Regions from separate parts of the Nocardiopsis sp. NPDC101807 genome, predicted to be linked through region 3. Evidence: predicted binding sites of a transcription regulator. Region 3 holds the regulator's gene; each other region holds the start of a gene.
The links. The regulator LexA, encoded in region 3, represses DNA repair genes until DNA is damaged. The targets are predictions, from matches to a motif close to TCGAACANNTGTTCGA.

Region 1 (2,260 bases), on a different contig from region 3:
CCCCGCCGTGCCCCTCCGCGTCCGGGCCCACGGGGAGCGGAACGGGCTCCGCGCCCGTCTCCTCCGGGGCGCCGGGCGGCAGGGCCGCCGCCTCGGGGGCGTCGGGCTCCTCCATGTCGGGGACGGGCACCACCACGCGCAGGTCCAGACCGGGGGAGTCGGGCGGGGAGACGATCGCGGCTCCGCCGAGGAACCCGGCGACGAGCTCGGGCGGGCGCACGGTCGCCGACAGGCCGATCCGCTGCGCGGGCCGGTCCAGCAGGGCCTCCAGCCGTTCCAGGCTCAGCGCCAGGTGGGCCCCGCGCTTGGTGCCCGCCAGGGCGTGCACCTCGTCCACGATCACCGTCTCCACCCCCGAGAGCCCCTCGCGGGCGCGCGAGGTGAGCACGAGGAACAGCGACTCGGGTGTCGTGATGAGGACGTCCGGGGGCCGGGTGGCGAGCCTGCGCCGCTCGTCGGAGGGGGTGTCCCCGGTGCGCACGCCCACGGTGACCGGGGACAGGTCCCGGCCCGCGGCGCCGGCCGCGGCCGCTATCCCCGCGAGGGGGACGCGCAGGTTGCGCTCCACGTCCGCGGCCAGCGCCTTGAGCGGGGAGACGTAGAGCACGCGGCACCGCCTGGAGCGGTCCTCGGGAGGGGGAGAGGTGAGCAGGCGGTCCAGGGACCACAGGAACGCGGAGAGGGTCTTGCCCGACCCCGTGGGGGCCACGACGAGCGTGTTGCTCCCCCCGGCGACGGACTCCCAGGCGCCCGCCTGCGCCGGGGTCGGGCCGGCGGGGAAGGCCTGGTCGAACCAGGTCCGCGTGGCCGGTCCGAAGCGTTCGAGGGGATGCGACACACGACTCATCCCGCCAGTGTGCCCGCCGTCGGGGACAGAACGGCGGAAGGGGCGCGGCGGGCGCGCCGATCCCCGATACTGGGGCCGATGAGACTCACTGCTTTCTGGAACAACATGCACCAGCAGTTTGGCGAGGCGTACGCGCAGAGCCTGGCCAAGGACTACGTCATCGAGGGTCTCGGCTCCAGGACGGTCCAGCAGGCGCTCGCCGACGGGGCGAGCCCGAAGGAGGTGTGGCGGGCGGTGTGCGACGCGTTCGACCTCCCGCTCTCCGCGCGGTGACGGAGCGGGCCGCCGGCGCGCCGCGACGACGGTTCGTCCACGGGTCGCCCACGAAATCGAACAGAGGTTCGGGTAGTGTGGGTTGTCCACAGGCGAACGTCGGACGTCGCGATTGTCGTATCGACCGCGTAGCGTCGTGCGCATCATGAAGAAGAAGGCATCCACCCAACAACAGGGGTATCCCGTGGCATCTGGAGACCGAGACAAGGCTCTCGACACAGCGCTCGCGCAGATCGAGCGGCAGTTCGGCAAGGGCTCCATCATGCGCCTGGGCGACGATGATCGCCCGCCGATCGAGTCGATCCCCACCGGGGCGATCGCCCTCGACGTGGCGCTCGGCATCGGCGGTCTGCCCCGGGGGCGGATCATCGAGGTCTACGGCCCCGAGTCGAGCGGTAAGACCACCGTCGCCCTGCACGCGGTGGCCAGCGCGCAGAGGATGGGCGGCATCGCCGCCTTCGTCGACGCCGAGCACGCGCTCGACCCCGAGTACGCCAAGAAGATCGGCGTCGACACCGACAACCTCCTGCTCTCCCAGCCGGACACCGGCGAGCAGGCCCTGGAGATCGTCGACATGCTGGTGCGCTCCGGCGCTGTCTCCATCGTCGTGATCGACTCGGTGGCCGCCCTGGTCCCCCGGGCCGAGATCGAGGGCGAGATGGGCGACAGCCACGTCGGCCTGCAGGCCCGCCTGATGTCGCAGGCGCTGCGCAAGATGGCCGGTGTGCTGCACCAGACGGGCACCACCGCGATCTTCATCAACCAGCTGCGCGACAAGATCGGCGTCATGTTCGGCTCCCCGGAGACGACCACCGGCGGCAAGGCGCTCAAGTTCTACGCGTCGGTCCGCCTGGACGTCCGCCGTATCGAGACGCTCAAGGACGGCACGGACGCGGTCGGCAACCGCACCCGGGTCAAGGTGGTCAAGAACAAGATCGCGCCGCCGTTCAAGCAGGCGGAGTTCGACATCATCTACGGCGTCGGCGTCTCCCGCGAGGGCAGCCTCATCGACCTGGGCGTGGAGCACGGCATCGTGCGCAAGTCCGGCGCCTGGTACACGTACGAGGGCACCCAGCTGGGCCAGGGCAAGGAGAACGCGCGCACGTTCATGCGCGAGAACGTCGACCTGGCCAACGAGAT
Region 2 (2,260 bases), on a different contig from region 3:
AGGGCGGTGTACTCCAGCTTGGAACGGGCCCGCTCGACCGCGTCGGCGAGGATCCGCCCGTGGTCGAAGGCGAGGTCGCGGCCGGCCCGGGAGCCCTCGCCGTGCCCCAGTTCGCTCCACGGGACCCAGGCGGCCTCCTCGGTGTCCCTGCCGCGGTGGGGGTCGGGCAGGTCGGGGGCCAGGAGCATGTGGGCGACGGAGAACACGCGCATGCGGGGGTCGCGCCCCCGAGCCCCGTAGGTGCCCAGCTGCTCCAGGTGCAGTTCGGTGGGCAGCCGGGTCTTCTCCGACAGCACGCGCAGGGCCGCGTCGGGCAGGTCGGGGTCGGCGGGGCCGTCCGGCCCGTCCTCCGCGCGGACGAACCCGCCGGGCAGCGCCCACCGGCCGCGCTGCGGGTGTGCGGCGCGCCGTGTGAGCAGGACGTGGGGGGTCCCCGACCGCCGGGCCCCGGCCTCCGGGCGGATCGTGAGGGCGACGACGTCTACGGTGACCGCGGCGGGGGCGAAGGCGTGGGGGTCGTAGCCGGAGAGGAACCTGCTCTCCGGATCGTCGTGCTGTGGCGTCCTGTCGTCGGTCACGTGCGGGTCCTCGTTATTCTCAACCTGAGTTTTTCTCTTTCTGAGAGGAACTTAGCACGCGGTTCCCGCCCCGTCCACCCCTCTTCCGTCCCCCGCTCCCGGGCCCTTCCGCGCGGTCGGGTGCAGGAGCAGCCATGCCGCGGCCGCGAACCAGGTCAGCCCGACCGTCAGGACGATCCTCTGTCCCAGGCCGTGGAAGCCGTGCTCCGCGGACGCCATGAAGGCCGCGAAGAGCGGGGGGACGAGCGCGCCAGTGACGCAGCAGTACGCCACCCGCGCCCGCCGTCCCGGCCCGGCGGCCAGGCGCCACGCCATCGCCAGGGGCGCCGCGGTGAGGGCGGCGTGGAAGGGCAGCACGTTGAGGGCGTGGACCGTCCCGGCCGGGGTGGCCGCGGCGCTCGCCGGAGGAGGGGACCCCGGTGGCGACGAGGCATTCGAGGACGGCCTGCTCATGATCGTCGACGGCATCGCGGCCGGCCTCGAACGGGACCGGACCGCCTGATCCGCAAGGCGGGCGCGCGGGGAGCGCCGGTCCGGCGGGGAGGCGACACGCCCGGGCGGGCGGACGGCGGGGGTCGGCGCCCACCGCTAGCATGGTGCGAACGGACGTTCGAGGGCATGCGCGAAGACGAGCGAGGGTGGGCGGAGTGCGAGTGTTGGGGATCGACCCCGGGCTGACCCGGTGCGGTGTCGGTGTCGTCGAGGGGGCCATCGGCAAGCCGCTCACCCTCCTCGGGGCCGACGCCGTCCGCACCAGCCCCGACACCGAACTGCCCCAGAGGCTCGTCGGCATCGAGCGCGGGATCGAGGAGTGGCTGGACCGGTTCCGGCCCGACGCGGTCGCCGTCGAACGGGTCTTCGCCCAGCACAACCTCAGCACGGTCATGGGCACGGCCCAGGCCAGCGGCATCGCCCTGGTGTGCGCCGCGCGCCGGGGCCTGCCCGTCGCCCTGCACACACCGAGCGAGGCCAAGGCCGCCATCACCGGCAGCGGCCGCGCGGACAAGGCGCAGGTCGGCACCATGGTGGCGCGTATCCTCGGACTCGACGGTCCTCCCAGGCCCGCGGACGCGGCGGACGCCGTCGCCCTCGCCATCTGCCACATCTGGCGCGGCGGGGCGCAGGCCCGGGTCGCCCAGGCCGCACAGGACTTCGCCCGCAAGGTGGAACTCGCCCGCCGCACCCGCGGCCGCTAGCTCCCCGCCCCCAGGAAGGAGAAGGGCGCCGCCCCCGGCGCCCGCACGAGATGATCGCGTTCCTCACCGGCCGGGTGGCCGCACGCGGCGCCGGCAGCGCCGTGATCGACGTCGGCGGGGTCGGCATGACCGTCCAGTGCACCCCCTCCGCCCTGTCCCGGCTCCACGTCGGCGAGACCGGCACCGTGGCCACCAGCCTCATCGTCCGCGAGGACTCCCTGACCCTGTTCGGGTTCGCCGACGACGACGAGAGGCACCTGTTCGAGCAGTTGCAGACCGCGTCAGGGGTCGGACCGCGACTGGCCCTGGCGATCCTCTCCGTCCACAACCCGGCCGGCCTGCGCCAGGCCGTGGCGACCGAGGACACCGCGGCCCTGACCCGGGTGCCGGGCATCGGGAGGAAGGGCGCGCAGCGCATCGTCCTGGAGCTGGCGGGCAAGCTGGAGTCGCCCGTCCTCACCGACGGCACGCTTCCCCCCGCGGAGG
Region 3 (2,260 bases):
CTGTATCTCTACTAAACCACAACTCCTGGGCAATCCATCCCACGAGAGCACCAGATGTTGTGGTCGAACTTAGGCGCAGCAAGGGGTGGCCCGCAACTCCGCGGCCCGCGTGTCCCGCACGCGGGCGGGAGAGCGCCCCGTCGCGAGGGGGTCTGGGCGCCAGGTCCCGCGCGTCCCGCACGCGGACGGGAGTCGGGGGCGACGGCGGGGAAGGGGCCGGACACGGGGGCGCGGGGAGGCCGGGACGCCCCGGGGGCGGCGGGCTCCGTCGACAAGAATAGCGGCGGAGGCCCCCGGCGCCCGCTGCGACCGGCGGCCCGTCACGGCCGGAAACGCGTCCCACGAGGGGGTTCCGTCCTCGCGCCCGGGATCCGGGAGACCAGTCCCACATCTGCCGGAACCGCCCTCGGGGAGACGTCTTCGCGCATTCCGGGGACAACACCACGTGAACACGTGTACACACGTCGGTAGAGGCCGGAAATTGACCGCGAAAACACGCGGCACAATGGCCCGAGCCATCGAACGCTTGTTTGATATCACCGTGCGCAACGTCTAATGTTGACTGTGATTTCACGCTGGTTTCGCCATCACGCGGACCCCAGGTCGGCGCGGTTGCGGACCGGTGGCGGCCAGTCACGCAATCAGGCCCTGACCGAACCGAATGCCGAGGAGGCCCGGCCGTGCCGGAGGAGAATCCCGGAACCGCAGATTCCACCGCCGTTCTCACCGCAGTGGGGAACACGGGGGGATCCACGCCCGACGCCCCCAAACTCACCGCCCGACAGCAGAGCGTCCTGAACTGCATCCAGCGGTATGTACGCGAGCGCGGCTTCCCCCCCTCGATAAGGGAAATCGGGGAAGCGGTCGGCCTCTCCAGCCCGTCCAGCGTGGCGCACCAGCTCAAGGTCCTCCAGCGCAAGGGCTACCTGCACCGGGACCAGAACCGGCCCCGGGCCGTGGAGCTGCGCTCGCCCGGCCGCTCCTCCGGCCAGACCGTGACCCCCGAGGACATCGACCCCTCGCGCGCCGCGGCCGTGCCCCTGGTCGGCCGCATCGCCGCCGGCGGGCCCATCCTGGCCGAGGAGTCGGTGGAGGACGTGCTCGCGCTGCCCCGCCAGCTGGTCGGGGAGGGCCGCCTGTTCATGCTCACCGTGGTCGGCGACTCGATGATCGACGCCGCCATCACCGACGGCGACCTGGTCGTGGTCCGCCAGCAGCAGGACGCCAACAACGGCGACATCGTGGCGGCCCTGCTGGACGACGAGGCGACCGTCAAGGTCCTGCGCCGCGAGGAGGACGGCCACGTCTGGCTGATGCCGCGCAACGAGGCCTACGAGCCGATCAACGGGGACGCCGCCACCGTCCTGGGCAAGGTCGTCGCGGTCATGCGACGCGTCTGAGCCCGGTCCGGCCCCACCGCCCCGCGCCTCCGGCGCCGTCCCCCGACGGCCCGGGGGCGCCGTGCCGTGGGCGCGCCCAGCACGCCGCTGCCCTACGCGTGGTCGCGGCGCCGTACCGTGCGCGCGGGCGCCCGACGGCCGGACCGGCCCGGGCCGCTCGGCCCGCGCACGGCCGCGGGACGGCCTGTGGACGACGGGGGCCCGCCGGGCGGGGCCGCTAGGCTGGAACCGTGTCCACACCACTCTCCTCCCCCTCCGCCCGGCCGCGTGCCGCACTGGTCGGCGGTGCCCTCGCAGTCCTGCTCTCCACCGCCGCCTGCGCCCCGGCCGACACCGGCGGCGCCGAGCCCCCCGGGGTCGGCGGGGTCGAGCGCGAACTCACCTTCGAGGGCGGCGGGCACGAGGTGGCCGCGAGCTTCCGCACGCCGCACGGCGCGTCCGGGAGCGTCCCCGGCGCACTCATCGTCTCCGGCAGCGGCCCCACCGACCGCGACGGCAACGCGCCCGCGCGGCCCGACGCCGACACCAACCGCAACCTCTCCCGCGTCCTCGCCGACGCCGGTGTGGCCTCGCTGCGCTACGACAAGTTCGGCAGCGGCCCGGATCCCCAGACCGGGGAGGAGACCGGCCCCGGAGGCGTCCGGACGATCGCCCCGGTGGACCCCGAGGTCTTCGACCGGCAGGTCGTGGCGGCGTACGAGGAGCTCGTCGCGCAGCCCGAGGTGGACCCCGACCGCGTGGTCGTCGTCGGCCACAGCGAGGGCGCCCTCTACGCCCTGCGCGCCCACGAGCTCATCGGTTCCGGGCGCCCCTCGCCCGCGCTGGTGCTGGCCGCCCCTCCGGGCACGCGCTACCTGGAC

Region 1: the regulator LexA is predicted to act here: its motif matches at 1,177-1,192, upstream of recA (recombinase RecA).
Region 2: the regulator LexA is predicted to act here: its motif matches at 1,177-1,192, upstream of ruvC (crossover junction endodeoxyribonuclease RuvC).

Annotation. Positions count from the first base shown of each region.
Region 1 is NZ_JBIWMK010000001.1:986,735-988,994, reverse strand. It holds gene ACIRPH_RS04285 (DEAD/DEAH box helicase) at 1-847, opposite strand, end outside; gene ACIRPH_RS04280 (DUF3046 domain-containing protein) at 926-1,120, shown strand; gene recA (recombinase RecA) at 1,305-2,260, shown strand, end outside.
Region 2 is NZ_JBIWMK010000001.1:779,508-781,767, reverse strand. It holds gene ACIRPH_RS03420 (NUDIX hydrolase) at 1-578, opposite strand, end outside; gene ACIRPH_RS03415 (hypothetical protein) at 630-935, opposite strand; gene ACIRPH_RS03410 (hypothetical protein) at 937-1,080, shown strand; gene ruvC (crossover junction endodeoxyribonuclease RuvC) at 1,226-1,774, shown strand; gene ruvA (Holliday junction branch migration protein RuvA) at 1,825-2,260, shown strand, end outside.
Region 3 is NZ_JBIWMK010000007.1:395,412-397,671, forward strand. It holds gene lexA (transcriptional repressor LexA) at 681-1,400, shown strand; gene ACIRPH_RS23080 (alpha/beta hydrolase family protein) at 1,631-2,260, shown strand, end outside.